DNA from 2 places in the Micrococcus sp. HMSC31B01 genome. Region 2 is predicted to be linked to the other one. Evidence: riboswitches for the same ligand, from Rfam matches in the RefSeq annotation. Region 2 holds a riboswitch; the other holds the start of a gene.
What was found. A riboswitch is a leader RNA that binds a small molecule or an ion and turns the genes downstream of it on or off. The one in region 2 is predicted to bind S-adenosylmethionine.

Region 1: another riboswitch for S-adenosylmethionine. It lies ahead of HMPREF3105_RS07840 (flavin reductase family protein); the one in region 2 lies ahead of HMPREF3105_RS08210 (bifunctional o-acetylhomoserine/o-acetylserine sulfhydrylase).

The regions. Positions count from the first base shown of each region.
Region 1 covers NZ_KV825192.1:147-5,623, reverse strand. Annotated here, with positions in the region: partial or broken gene HMPREF3105_RS07865 (mechanosensitive ion channel family protein) at 1-909, opposite strand, end outside; gene hisD (histidinol dehydrogenase) at 1,044-2,360, shown strand; gene HMPREF3105_RS07855 (RNA-binding S4 domain-containing protein) at 2,371-2,739, shown strand; gene HMPREF3105_RS13565 (hypothetical protein) at 2,787-3,401, opposite strand; SAM riboswitch class IV at 3,598-3,717, shown strand; gene HMPREF3105_RS07840 (flavin reductase family protein) at 3,791-4,315, shown strand; gene HMPREF3105_RS07835 (cold-shock protein) at 4,554-4,757, shown strand; partial or broken gene HMPREF3105_RS07830 (MFS transporter) at 4,968-5,477, opposite strand, start outside.
Region 2 covers NZ_KV825210.1:439-8,194, forward strand. Annotated here, with positions in the region: gene HMPREF3105_RS08200 (CPBP family intramembrane glutamic endopeptidase) at 1-845, shown strand, start outside; gene HMPREF3105_RS08205 (VOC family protein) at 864-1,502, opposite strand; SAM riboswitch class IV at 1,680-1,795, shown strand; gene HMPREF3105_RS08210 (bifunctional o-acetylhomoserine/o-acetylserine sulfhydrylase) at 1,926-3,293, shown strand; gene HMPREF3105_RS08215 (homoserine O-acetyltransferase MetX) at 3,290-4,420, shown strand; gene HMPREF3105_RS08220 (SGNH/GDSL hydrolase family protein) at 4,496-5,389, opposite strand; gene HMPREF3105_RS08225 (alpha/beta hydrolase) at 5,470-6,162, shown strand; gene HMPREF3105_RS08230 (RNA-binding S4 domain-containing protein) at 6,215-6,457, opposite strand; gene HMPREF3105_RS08235 (glycine--tRNA ligase) at 6,599-7,756, shown strand, end outside.

The DNA.
Region 1 (5,477 bases), on a different contig from region 2:
CACGCGCCAGTCCACGTCCAGCTCCACGACGCCGGAGACCTCGGTGCCCACCCGCGTCCAGTTCTCGAACGGCTGGGTGGTGAAGTGCGAGGACGGGTAGACCATGCGGCGACCGTCCCAGAGCTTGAGCACCACGTTGGACAGGGTGATCTCCTCGACGGTGCCGAACACGCCCTCCATGTCCACCACGTCGCCCACCCGGATCGCGTCCGTGAAGGCGAGCTGGAAGCCGGCGAACACGTTGGTCAGCGTGGACTGCACGGCCAGGCCGGCGATCACCGAGATCACACCGGCGGAGGCGAGCAGACCGGCCCCGAGCGAGCGCACCTCGGGCACCCCCAGCAGGACCACGGCGACGGCCACCACCACGATCACCGCGTTGAGGATGCGCCGGATCAGGATGGTCTGCGTCCGGATGCGTCGCTCGCGGCGGTGCTCGACGCTGGTCTCCTGGTAGCGGCCGAGGATCCCCTTCTCGATCACGCCGACCAGGCGCCACGCGGCCCATGCGACCGCCGCGGCCACGGCGATGAGCAAGAGGAACGACGCCGGCCGGTACCAGGTCTGCTCCTCGGCCATGACCCCGAGCCAGATCCGGGAGGCCAGCAGGCCGGCGGCGACGGCGGCCGGCAGGCTCAGCCGGGCGGCGCCGTGCTGGAACGCGGGGCGGCGCACGAGCACGACGCGTGCCACCTGCAGGGCCAGGTACACGACCGCCGCGCCGATCGCGAACGCCATCAGCACGGTCAGCAGCGTCCCCCATTCCACGCCGAAGGCCCGGGTGGTGGCGGCCGCCCCGTCCTGGATGTCCCCCTCCACCCCGGTCGGCACGGTCTCGCCCGCCAGGAGGCGGTCCAGGGCGGTCAGCAGGGGCGGGGTCGCGAGGGCGGGCAGGACGGGGAGGACCATGACGACAGTCTGACACCCGCCCCCGGACGCGCCCCGGAGAAGAGCACAATGGAGCCTGACCGTCCGCGCGGTCCGGGCCCGGCCGTCGTCGTGCCCCGTCCCGCCGGCCCGCCGCCGCCCCTCTGGAGGAATCCGTGCTCTCCGTCACCGACCTGCGCCCGCTCGACACCGCCACCGCGGACCTGTCCCGCATCATCCCGCGGGCGAACGTGGACGTGTCCTCCGTGGTGCCGGTGGTCGCCCCGATCATCGAGCAGGTCCGCCACGGTGGCGAGCAGACCCTGCTGGAGCTGGCCGAGCGGTTCGACGGCGTCCGTCCGCCCGCCCTGCGCGTGCCCGCGGAGGCGCTCGAGGCCGCCCTGGCCGGGCTCGACCCGCGGGTGCGCGCGGCGCTGGAGGAGTCGATCCGCCGGGCCCGGCTCGTGCACGCCGCCCAGCACCCCCAGGACTCGACGGTCGAGCTGGGCGAGGGCGCCGTCGTCGAGAACCACTGGCTCCCCGTGGGCCGCGTGGGCCTGTACGTGCCCGGCGGCCGCGCCGTGTACCCCTCCTCGGTGGTGATGAACGTGGTGCCCGCGCAGGCGGCCGGCGTGGGGAGCCTCGCGGTGACCTCGCCCCCGCAGCGGGACCACGGCGGCCTGCCCCACCCCACCGTGCTCGCCGCGTGCGCGCTGCTGGGTGTGGACGAGGTCTACGCGGCCGGCGGCGCCCAGGCCGTGGCCATGCTGGCGCACGGCGTCCAGGACGACGACGGCGGGTGGCTCTGCGCGCCCGTCGACCTGGTGACGGGGCCCGGCAACGTGTACGTGGCCGCCGCGAAGCGCGCGCTGCAGGGCGTGATCGGCGTGGACGCCGAGGCCGGGCCGAGCGAGATCGCCGTGATCGCGGACGGCACCGCCCGCGCCGACTGGGTGGCCGCGGACCTGATCAGCCAGGCCGAGCACGACCCGCTGGCCGCCTCCGTGCTCATCACCGATTCCGAGGACCTGCTCCGGGACGTGCAGGCGGCGATCGAGGCGCAGGTGCCCGGGGCGTTCCACGAGGATCAGATCCGCGAGGCCCTCACCGGCCCCCAGTCTGGCGTGCTGCTGGTGCGGGACATGGACCAGGCCGTGGAGGTCTCCGACCGCTACGCCACCGAGCACCTCGAGATCCAGACGCGCGACCCCGAGGCCCTCGTGGGGCGCATCCGCAACGCCGGCGCCGTGTTCGTGGGCCCGCACGCCCCCGTGCCGCTGGGCGACTACTCGGCCGGGTCCAACCATGTGCTCCCCACCTCGGGGACGGCCCGGCACTCCTCCGGTCTGAACACGGTGACGTTCCTGCGCCTGCAGCAGCGCATCCGCTACACGGAGACCGGGCTCGAGGAGGTCGCGGACGGGATCGGCGTGCTGGCCGAGGACGAGCGCCTGCCCGCGCACGGCGCCGCGATCCGCGCCCGCTTCGCGTGAGGGGGCGGGCGTGAGCGGCGTCCGCATCGACGCGTGGCTGTGGGCCGTGCGGCTGTACAAGACCAGGTCCGCCGCGACGGCGGCGGTGCGCGCAGGCCACGTGCGCATCGACGGCGAGCCCGTGAAGGCGGCGACGCCCGTCGTCGTCGGGAACCGGGTGCGGGTGCGCCAGGACGGACGCGAGCGGATCCTCGAGGTCACGGGGCTGATCGCCAAGCGGGTGGGTGCCCCCGTGGCCCGGCAGCAGTACGTGGACCACTCCCCGCCGCCCGTGCCGCGTGAGCTGCTCGCGGTGCCGTACCGCGAGCGGGGCGCGGGCCGGCCCACCAAACGGGACCGCCGGCAGCTGGACGCGCTGCGCGGCCGCGACCGACGCTGAGCGACTCAGTCCTCCCCGCGCCGTCATCCGCCGTCGTGATGGCGGCCTCATGCGGAGGGTGCGGTCAGCACCATCCGGAACGGCTTGTCGTTGTCCACCGTGACGGTGAACGTCATCGGCCCCGCCTCATCCACGGGGGGAGTCGCCGCCGACCAGCCGCCGCACAGCGCCTCCGATCCGGCCATCCAGGTCTTCGTTCCCCCGCCACCCCGTGAGGTCAGGATCTCCGTCTCACCGGTGGCATCCGAAGGACACAGCACGATGACCCGAAGGACCGCACCCTGTTGAGCGTCCACGGTGATCTGTTGTGTGCCCGTCCCGACCGCCTCCTCCAGGACGGACTCCTTCTCCGGGTCGAGATGGTCCGCATCCGGATGCCGGCGCGTGTACTCGACCAACGTCATCCCGTCCTCCTCGAACAGCGCGGCGGGGAGTGCTTCTTCACCGGCGGGTGACGACGCGGACGAACCGGTGGCGGAGGCCGACCGGGTTGCCGAGGGGGCCGCTGACGTCGGGGTGACGGAGGACGCCGCAGCGGTGGAGGCCTTCGCGGTGGAGGAGACGCTGCCCGGGGAAGCGGAGCATCCCGAGATGGCGGTGCCGAGGAGAGCCGCGACGACCACGGCGGCCGACAATGCCGCACGCTTCTTCTTGATGTCCATCCGCATGATCCGATCCCTTCCAAGAGAACCGTCTGCGGGGGCCGCGGGCCGCGGTCTCGAGCTCCCCCCCTCTCGAGTGGCTTGATCCTGACTGGGGATGCGCGGTGTGTCAAGCATCACATCGGGCAGCTCGGATGACGCCGCGCGACCGCGGCGCTTTGACCGCCCCACGGACCCCTCCGTAGGCTGACCCCAGAATCACGAGTTCCCGTCATTCACGGCCCTGGCCGGCGGGACGGCAACCCTCTCACGCAGTAGTGGGGTGCTCCAGGTGATGATTCGGCCCCTCGGACACCCCGACGGGCAAGTACCGCGCCTCCGCGGATCCGGGCGATCCGCGTTCCCGCCGTCTGCGGAGCCGCGTCAGTCATCGGAAGAGGACGCGCGCCATGACCCTGACCCACGAACCCCACACCGCCACGTGGGACACCGACCTGTCCCTCGGCAACCTCCGCTCCGGCCTCTCGGCCTTCCCCACCGGGGTCGTCGCGCTGGCAGGCCTCGCCGACGGCGTCCCCGAGGTGATGGTCTCCTCCTCCTTCGGCGTGGGCATCTCCTGGGAGCCGGCCCTCGTGTCCTTCTCCGCGCAGAACAGCTCCCGCACCTGGCCGCGCCTGCGCCGGGCCGGGGCGATCGGCGTCTCCCTGCTCGCGGCGGACCAGACGCCGCTGTGCCGCCAGCTGGCCTCCCGCGAGGGCGACCGCTTCGCCGGTCTCGACGTGCACCGCAGCCCGCACGACGCCCTGCTGTTCGGGGGCTCCTCGCTCTGGCTCGAGACGCGGGTGCACGCCGAGGTCCCGGCGGGCGACCACACGGTGGTGCTGCTGGAGGTGACGGCCTTCGCGGATCACACGGACGCCGCTCCCCCGGCCGCCCTGCACCGCAATCTCTTCCACGGCCTGCGCGCGCTCTGAGCGAACTCCAGGTGAACAATCGGGCCCCTGGTTCCCGGTCGGCGAGATCCGTGCAATGATGGAGCCTGAAGTTGATCAAGCTGTATCCCGCCATCTTCACTGCTCGTCAGCCCGGCATCGCCGGCGTCGATGAGTGTTGGGCAAGCGGTTCAGTCTCGCCGCTTCACCCGCGTCCCACATCCGGGCCGCGGTCCAACACCGCCACCGCACCGCGGGGGCACATCGAAAGGACACCATCATGGCTGTCGGTACTGTCAAGTGGTTCAACGCTGAGAAGGGCTACGGCTTCATCGCCCCCGAGGACAACTCCGCGGACGTGTTCGTGCACTTCTCCGCCATCCAGGGCAACGGCTTCAAGGAGCTCCAGGAGAACGACCGCGTCGAGTTCGAGACCCAGGACGGCCCCAAGGGCCTCCAGGCCGCCAACGTGACGAAGCTCTGATCTTCGCCTGACGCACGGCTTCCGACGCCCCCGGTCCACACGGACCGGGGGCGTCGTCGTGTGTCAGGCGTCCACGCCCCGCCGCGCACTGCGCCGCACTCCGCCGTACGCCCGTTCGACCGCGGCGCTGCGACATCACCGCAGGGCTGCACTGCGGTGATGTCGCTGAGGCGCGGTCCTCCGGGGTGGGCCTCGTCCTGGCCCTGCGCGTCAGGCCGCGCCCCGCCGACCCACGTGGCGACGCAACAGCAGCACCACGCCCAGGGCCAGCAGATACCCGGCCGCGACGACCGCGAAGCCGGCCCGGTAGTCGCCCGTGACGTCGCGCAGCAGGCCCATCAGCAGCGGGCCCAGGGCGAAGCCGGCGTACATGCCCATCGAGTTCGCCCCGGTCGCACGGCCCAGCCGCTCGGCCGGCACCTCGCTCAACAGGCCCGCGTTGATCACCACGTTGGCGCCCAGCACCGTCAGGCCGTGCACCGCGGCGCCCACCCACAGCAGGGCCGGCAGGTCCAGCAGGTCCGCGGCGAGGAACACCGCGACGCCGGCCACCGCACCCAGGCAGATCACGGCCAGCAGGGTGGTGGGCCGGTCTCCGGAGCTCATCCGCCGGCTCCACCCGATCCGGGAGAGCACCCCCACCACCCCGGACACGGCCGCCGCGGCGCCGCCGGCCACGAGCGTCATTCCCAGCGTCTCGACCGCGAAAAGCGGCAGGTA
Region 2 (7,756 bases):
CCGCCCCCGCGCTGCCCGCCCCCTCGGCGCGCACGGTGCGGTGGGAGATCGCGATCGTCCTCGGCCTCTCCCTGGGGAAGTCGGCGGTCTACGCGATCGTCCAGCTCATCGACAAGGCCACCCAGGCCCCGCTCGGCGAGCAGACCACCGTCCTCAACCCGGCCCTGGCCGACCGCTGGGCCTTCGACCTGACCTACCAGCTGCTCGGCATCGGGTTCGCGCTGGTGCCGGTGGCCCTCGTGCTGCACCTGATGCACCTGCGCGGCCGGAACCCGTTCCGGGTGCTCGGCCTCGACCTGCGCCGCCCCGGCCGCGACCTGGCCTGGGGCCTGGGCCTGTTCGCGGCCATCGGGCTGGGCACGCTCGGTGTCTACGCCGCCGGCCGGGCCCTGGGGATCACGACGGCGATCGTCGGCTCGGCGCTCGGGGAGAGCTGGTACCAGGTGCCGGTCCTGCTGCTCTCCGCGCTGCGGCACGGACTGCTGGAGGAGGTCATCGTGGGCGCCTGGCTCGTCGACCGGCTCGGGTATCTGCAGCGGCTGCGCGCCGCGGGCCTGGCGCGCGATCCGGCGCCGGCCGTGCCGTCGTCGTGGGTGAGCGCCGAGGGGCTGTACCTGCCGACCCGCGCGGCCGTCGTGGTGTTCGCCCTCGCGCTGCTGCGCGGGGCGTACCACCTGTACCAGGGGATCGGGCCGGGCGTGGGCAACGCCCTGATGGGCGTGGTGTTCGCGCTCGTGTTCCTGCGGGTGCGCCGGGTGATGCCGCTGGTCATCGCGCACACGCTGCTGGACGCCGTCGGGTTCGTCGGCTACCCACTGCTGGCGCGGGCGGGGCTGCTCGGTTGACCGGCCCCGCCCCCGCGCTCAGAGCGTGATCGCACCCTTCGGGGTGCGGAAGGTGACCGAGACGATGCCCGGGGTGCCGGAGGGCGCGACGTACTCGATGTTCACGTCCTGGACCTGGCCGTCCTCGTCCTCGCCGCCCAGCCACTCGGCGAGGCGCTCGGGGGAGCCGGCGATGTTCAGGTGCTCGATGGTGGCCTGCGGCTCGGCCGCCTGCGAGGGGTGCATGTCCTCCTGACCGTCGGCCCAGCGCAGGATGTACGGCAGCTGCGGGTCCGCGAGGGTGCCCTTGATGCCGATCTGCCGCCAGGACAGCTCGCGGCCGTCCGGGAAGCGACGGTTGCCGGGGACGGCCTCGCGGCCGAGGCGGCGCTCGAACCGGCCGATGTCCGGGGTGGCCACGGCCCAGCTCATCCAGCCCCCGCCCTGCTCGGTGCGGGCGCGCACGAGCTGGCCGAACGGCGCGCTGAGGGAGGCCGGGTGGTCCAGGGCCTCGACGACCTCCAGATACTGCCCCTCCGTCATGGGAAACAGTGCGTTCTGGGTGCCGAAACGTGGGTGGACACCGCCCTTGATCCGCTCGATGCCCAGCGTCTCGGCGATGCGGGCGACCGTGGCGTCCAGGCCCTCGGGGCCGGCGGCGTAGGACACGTGGTCCATGCGACAGGTGTGCACTGCGCTGTTCCTCTCCGTTCCCGGGCTGCCCCGGGGGTTGACCTGGTGCGAGTCCAGGGGCGTCGAGCCCTTGACGGGTTGGGCGCCCCGTGCGGAGAGCGTATCCGCGTGTGACACGCGTGACGAAATCGTGGCGGGGCGGCGGGCTACACTCGGAGGCACGGTCACGAGAGTCAGCAACAGGCCCCGGCATGCTGACCGGCAACCCTCCTTCCGCGGTGGGGTGCCCCGGGTGACGACCAGGCCGGCCCCACAACGGACGCCGGCAAGCGCGGGCCGATCCCTCGGCCCCTCTCGACGGCGCCGGGTCATCTCCGGCACCTCGACGACGCCGGTCCCCGGATCGGCACGTCGGCCGGCGGGCGGGGTCGCCGGGTCCGGCCCCTGAACCCTTCAGGAGGGTCCGCCATGACCGACCAGCCCACCCCGACCCCCGACGCCTGGGGCTTCTCCACCGCGCAGGTCCACGCGGGCGTCGCCGTCGGCCAGCACGCCTTCGGTGCGACCGCCCTGCCGATCTTCCAGACCACCTCCTACGACTTCCCGTCCGCCCAGGTGGCCGCGGACCGGTTCGCACTCAAGGACCTCGACCCGCTCTACACCCGCATCGGCAACCCGACGCAGGGCCCGGTGGAGGAGAAGATCGCCGCGCTCGAGGGCGGTGTGGGCGCGCTGCTGCTGGCCTCCGGTCAGGCGGCGACCACGTTCGCGATCCTCAACGTCGCCGGCGCCGGCGACCACGTGGTCGCCTCAGCCAGCCTCTACGGCGGCACGCAGAACCTGTTCAAGCACACCCTCGCCAAGGTCGGCGTCGAGACGACGTTCGTGACCGACCCGGACGACCTCGAGTCCTGGCGCGCCGCCGTCCGGCCGAACACCAAGGCGTTCTTCGGCGAGACCCTCGGCAACCCGCGCGGGGACGTCCTGGACGTGCGCGCCGTCGCCGACGCCGCCCACGAGGCCGGCGTGCCGCTGATCGTGGACAACACGCTGGCCACCCCGTACCTGCTGCGGCCGATCGAGCACGGCGCCGACGTCGTCACCCACTCCGCCACGAAGTACCTCGGCGGGCACGCCGCGGCCATCGCGGGCGTGATCGTCGACGCCGGCACGTTCGACTACGCGCAGCACGCCGAGCGCTTCCCCGGCTTCAACGAGCCGGACGAGTCGTACCACGGCCTCGTCTACGCGCGGGACCTCGGGGTGGGCTCGCCGCTCGGCGCCAACCTGGCCTTCATCCTCAAGGCGCGCGTGCAGCTGCTGCGCGACTACGGCTCGGCCATCTCCCCGTTCAACGCGTTCCTGGTGAACCTCGGCCTGGAGACCCTGTCCCTGCGCATGGAGCGGCAGGTGGCCAACGCGGCCGCGGTGGCGCGCTGGCTGGAGGGCCGCGACGACGTCGAGCGTGTGGTCTACGCCGGCCTGGAGTCCAGCCCGTGGCACGAGCGGGCCCGGCGCTACCTGCCGAAGGGCGCGGGCGCGTTCGTGTCCTTCGAGATCGCGGGCGGCCGCGAGGCCGGGGCCGCGTTCGTGGACGGGCTCACCCTGCACCACCACGTGGCCAACATCGGCGACGTCCGCTCGCTCGTGGTGCACCCGGCCTCCACCACCCACTCCCAGCTCACCGACGACGAGCAGCGCGCCGCCGGCGTCACCCCCGGCCTGGTGCGGCTCTCGCTCGGCGTGGAGGACATCGAGGACATCCTCGCCGACCTCGAGCGCGGCTTCGCGGCCGCCGCTCGCCGCGGCGACGACGACGCGGGGGAGCGGGCATGACCGCCGTTGCCACGCGTCCGTCGCGCACCGCGCTGCCCCGCGGCGGCCGCCACCGTCTGCGGGTCGGCGAGCTGCGCACCGAGACCGGCGGGCTGCTGCCCGACGTCGAGCTGACCTACGAGACCTGGGGCACCCTCGCCGCCGACGGCTCCAACGCCGTGCTCGTGCTGCACGCCCTCACCGGCGACGCGCACGTGGCCGCGCACGAGGAGGACCCGACCCCGGGCTGGTGGGACGCCCTCGTCGGCCCGGGCCGCGCCGTGGACACGGACCGGTGGTTCGTGGTCGCCCCCGCCATGATCGGCAGCTGCCACGGCTCCACCGGGCCCTCGACGCCCGCGCCCGACGGGCGGCCCTGGGGCTCCCGGTTCCCGTTCCTCACGCTGCGGGACGCGGTCGAGGCCGAGCGGCGCCTGGCCGACCACCTCGGGATCGGCGCCTGGCGCGCCGTGATCGGCGGATCGATGGGCGGGGCCCGCGCCCTCGAGTGGGCCGCGACCCACCCCGCGCGCGTCGCCGGGGTGGGTGTGCTGGCCGCCACCTCGGCCTCCTCCGCCGACCAGATCGCGTGGGGGCAGGCGCAGACCGCGGCCATCCGCCTCGACCCGGACTTCCAGGGTGGCGACTACTACCCCGGCCCCGGCCCCGTGGCCGGCCTGGGCATCGCCCGGCGCATCGCCCACACCACCTACCGCACGGCGGGCGAGCTCGGCCAGCGGTTCGGCCGGGAACCGCAGGGTGTCGAGGACCCGTTCGGCGCCGTCATCGGGGTGCCGGGCGGGCGCGGGCGCTACGCCGTGGAGTCCTACCTGGACCACCAGGCGGCCAAGCTCGCCGACCGGTTCGACGCGAACTCCTACCTCGTGGTCACCGAGGCCCTCATGGGCCACGACGTCGGGCGCGGGCGCGGCGGCGTGGCGGCGGCGCTCGCGGACTACCGGGGCCGGGCGTTCGTGGCCGCCGTCGACTCGGACCGGCTCTACCTGCCGGCCGAGTCCGAGGCGCTCGCGGCGGCGCTGCCCGCGCGGCCGCCGGTGCACACGATCGCCTCGCCCATCGGCCACGACGGGTTCCTCACCGAATACGGCCAGGTGGCCGACACGCTGAAGCGCACCCTCGCCCTCTGAACTTTCGTTCGGGAAACGGCGGCGTGTCGCGGCACTTTCGTTCGAGAAACGGCCACCGGTTCCCGCCGGCCGGGCTCAGGGCTCGACGACGTCCAGCGGCTCGGTGTGGTCCGAGCCCCGCGGCATCGGCGCGCCGAAGAGCGGCTCGGGGACGGGGCGCTTGGCCGTGACGCCGTCGCCGGAGGAGACGCCGCGGATGCGGCGGACCACCCACGGCGCCAGGTGCGTGCGCACCCACGCCGCGTCCGACGCGCGGGCCTCGCGCCACGTGCGCGGCGCCGGCGGGGACAGGCGCAGGTGCTCGAGGCCGTGCTCCACGCCGAGGGTGTCCAGCACCATCGCGGCGATCGTGTGGTGCCCGAGCGCAGAGAAGTGCAGGCGGTCCTCGGCCCACATCTCCCGCCGGGCGAGGTCCTTGAGCGACCACATGTCCGGCACCAGCGCGTCGTGCCGCAGCGCGATGGTGCGCACGTTCTCGTTGTAGATCGCCACGGTGCCGCGGATGCGGCCGATGACGGGCGTGCCCTTCACGTCGGTCGCGTTGAACAGCAGCACGGTGGCGCCGTCGGAGGCCAGACGCTCGACGACGGCGTCCAGCCGGACCGCGATCTCGTCCGGGTCCGCGCCGCGCAGGATGTCGTTGCCGCCCGCGCACACGCTGATGAGGTCAGGCCGCAGGGCGAGCGCCGGCTCCACCTGGTCCTCGGCGATCTGGTCCAGCAGCTTCCCGCGGACCGCCAGGTTGGCGTAGGCCAGGTCCTCACCGGGCGGCGTCAGGCGGGCGAGCTCCCCCGCCAGGCGGTCGGCCCAGCCGCGGTGGTAGCCGGGGCGGTCCGGGTCCGGGTCGCCGATGCCCTCGGAGAACGAGTCCCCGATGGCCACGTACCGGCGCCAGGGATGGGCGGCGGGGTCGTCGACCGGGGTCGCGTCGGAGGCGTGCGGAGGCTGAGAGGAGGATGGGTTACCCACGAGTAGGATTCTGCCCGCGTCGCGCGGGAGGGGTCAACCTCCGGGAGGGGTCGACCTCGCCGCTCGCTAGGCTGGCGGGCGTGAACGCGAACCCCACCCCCGCCGTCGAGCCCGTCGTCCGCTGGTCCCGCCCCGAGGGCGAGCGCACCGAGGACCTGCTGATCGTCCTGCACGGCTACGGCGCGAACGAGGACGACCTGTTCGGCCTCGTCCCGCACCTGCCCGAGCACGTCACGGTGGCCGCCGTGCGCGCGCCCCTGCCCCTGCAGCCGGGCTCCCACGCCTGGTTCCCGCTCTCCCAGGACCCGGTCACGGGGGAGCTGGGCTCCACCGCCGAGCCGGTCCGCGAGGCCGTCGAGACCCTGCACGCCTGGGTGCAGGCCGTGCGCGGGGACTTCCGCACCGTCTCCCTGCTCGGCTTCTCGCAGGGCATGGCGATGGCCACGTCGCTGCTGCGCCTGGACCCGGAGGCCTACGCGTGCACCGTGGCGCTGTCCGGCTTCGTGGTGGACCCGGAGCTCGCCGAGCCGCGGCTGCGCGAGCTGTTCACCCGCGACGACGACGTCGCCCGCGTCCGACCGAAGGTCTTCTGGGGCCGCGGCCAGGAGGACCCGATCATCTCCGAGCCCCGGGTCGAGGAGACCCATGCCTGGCTGAACGCCCACGTGGACCTCATGAAGATCGTCTACGCCGGGCTCGGCCACGCGATCAACGAGCAGGAGCTGGGCCACGTGAAGGAGTACCTCGCCCACATGTTGCCGCCCCGCGGCTGACGCACCGGGCCTGCTCGACGACGGCGCCGCGGCCGCCCGCCGCGGCGTCGGCTCAGGCCTGTCCGGCCTGGACGACGAACGCCTCGCCGGCGAACTCGACGACGTCCCCGTCGTGCAGCTGGGCGCCGCGGCGCGTCTCCACCGCGCCGTTGACGGTGACGAGCCCGTCGGTGACGACGTCGCGGGCCATGGCCCCGTCCTCCACGAGGGAGGCGAGCTTGAGCGCCTGGCCGAGGCGGATGGACTCGTCACGGATGGGCAGGGGCTGGGCGTCGGGTGCGTTCGTCTCGGTCATGGTGTCCATCATGGCCGGTAGGCTGGACGGGATCGACCGGCGCGCCGCGCCGGAACGGGCCCGCCGCGTCGAAGGCGGCCGGGTGCCGTCGTCGTCGTGATCCCCTCCCGCCCCGCCGATGAGTACGGAAGTGATGCCCCCATGGCTGCCAAGTCCCCGCTGGACAACGTCATCAACCTCGCCAAGCGCCGAGGCTTCGTGTTCCAGGCCGGTGAGATCTACGGCGGTTCGCGCTCCGCGTGGGACTACGGGCCCCTGGGTGTGGAGCTGAAGGAGAACATCAAGGCCGAGTGGTGGAAGACCTTCGTGCGCTCCCGTGAGGACATGGTGGGCCTGGACTCCTCCATCATCCTGCCGCGCGCGGTGTGGGAGGCCTCCGGCCACGTCGAGACCTTCACCGACCCGCTCGTCGAGTGCACCCAGTGCCACAGGCGGCACCGCCAGGACCACCTGCTCGAGGGGTTCGAGGCCAAGAAGGGCCGGCCGGCCGAGGGCATGGCCGAGATCGTGTGCCCGGACTGCGGAACCAAGGGCGCCTGGACCGAGCCGCAGCTGTTCTCGGGCCTGGTCAAGACCTACCTCGGCCCCGTGGACAACGAGGAGGGCCTGCACTACATGCGCCCGGAGACGGCGCAGGGCATCTTCGTGAACTTCCTCAACGTGCTGGGCGCGGCCCGGAAGAAGCCGCCGTTCGGCATCGGCCAGATCGGCAAGGCGTTCCGCAACGAGATCACCCCGGGCAACTTCATCTTCCGCACCCGCGAGTTCGAGCAGATGGAGATCGAGTACTTCGTGCCGCCGGCCGAGGCGGGCCAGCACTTCGACCGCTGGGTCGAGGACTGCTGGGACTGGTTCATCGACCTCGGCATCGATCCGGCGCACCTGCGGAAGTTCGACGTCCCCGCGGACGAGCGGGCCCACTACTCGGACGCCACGATCGACCTCGAATACGACTTCGGGTTCACCGGCGGCGACGGCTGGGGCGAGCTGATGGGCATCGCGAACCGCACCGACTACGACCTCGGCCGGCACACCGAGCACTCGGGCACCAAGATGCAGTACTTCGACCAGGCCAACAACGAGCACTACACCCCGTACGTGATCGAGCCGTCCTTCGGCCTGACCCGCGCCATGATGGCGTTCCTCGTGGACGCCTACGCCGAGGACGAGGCCCCGAACGCCAAGGGCGGCGTGGACGTGCGCACCGTGCTCAAGCTGGACCCGCGCCTGGCCCCGGTCAAGGCCGCCGTGCTCCCGCTGTCGAAGAAGCCCGAGCTGCAGCCGGCCACCCAGTCCCTC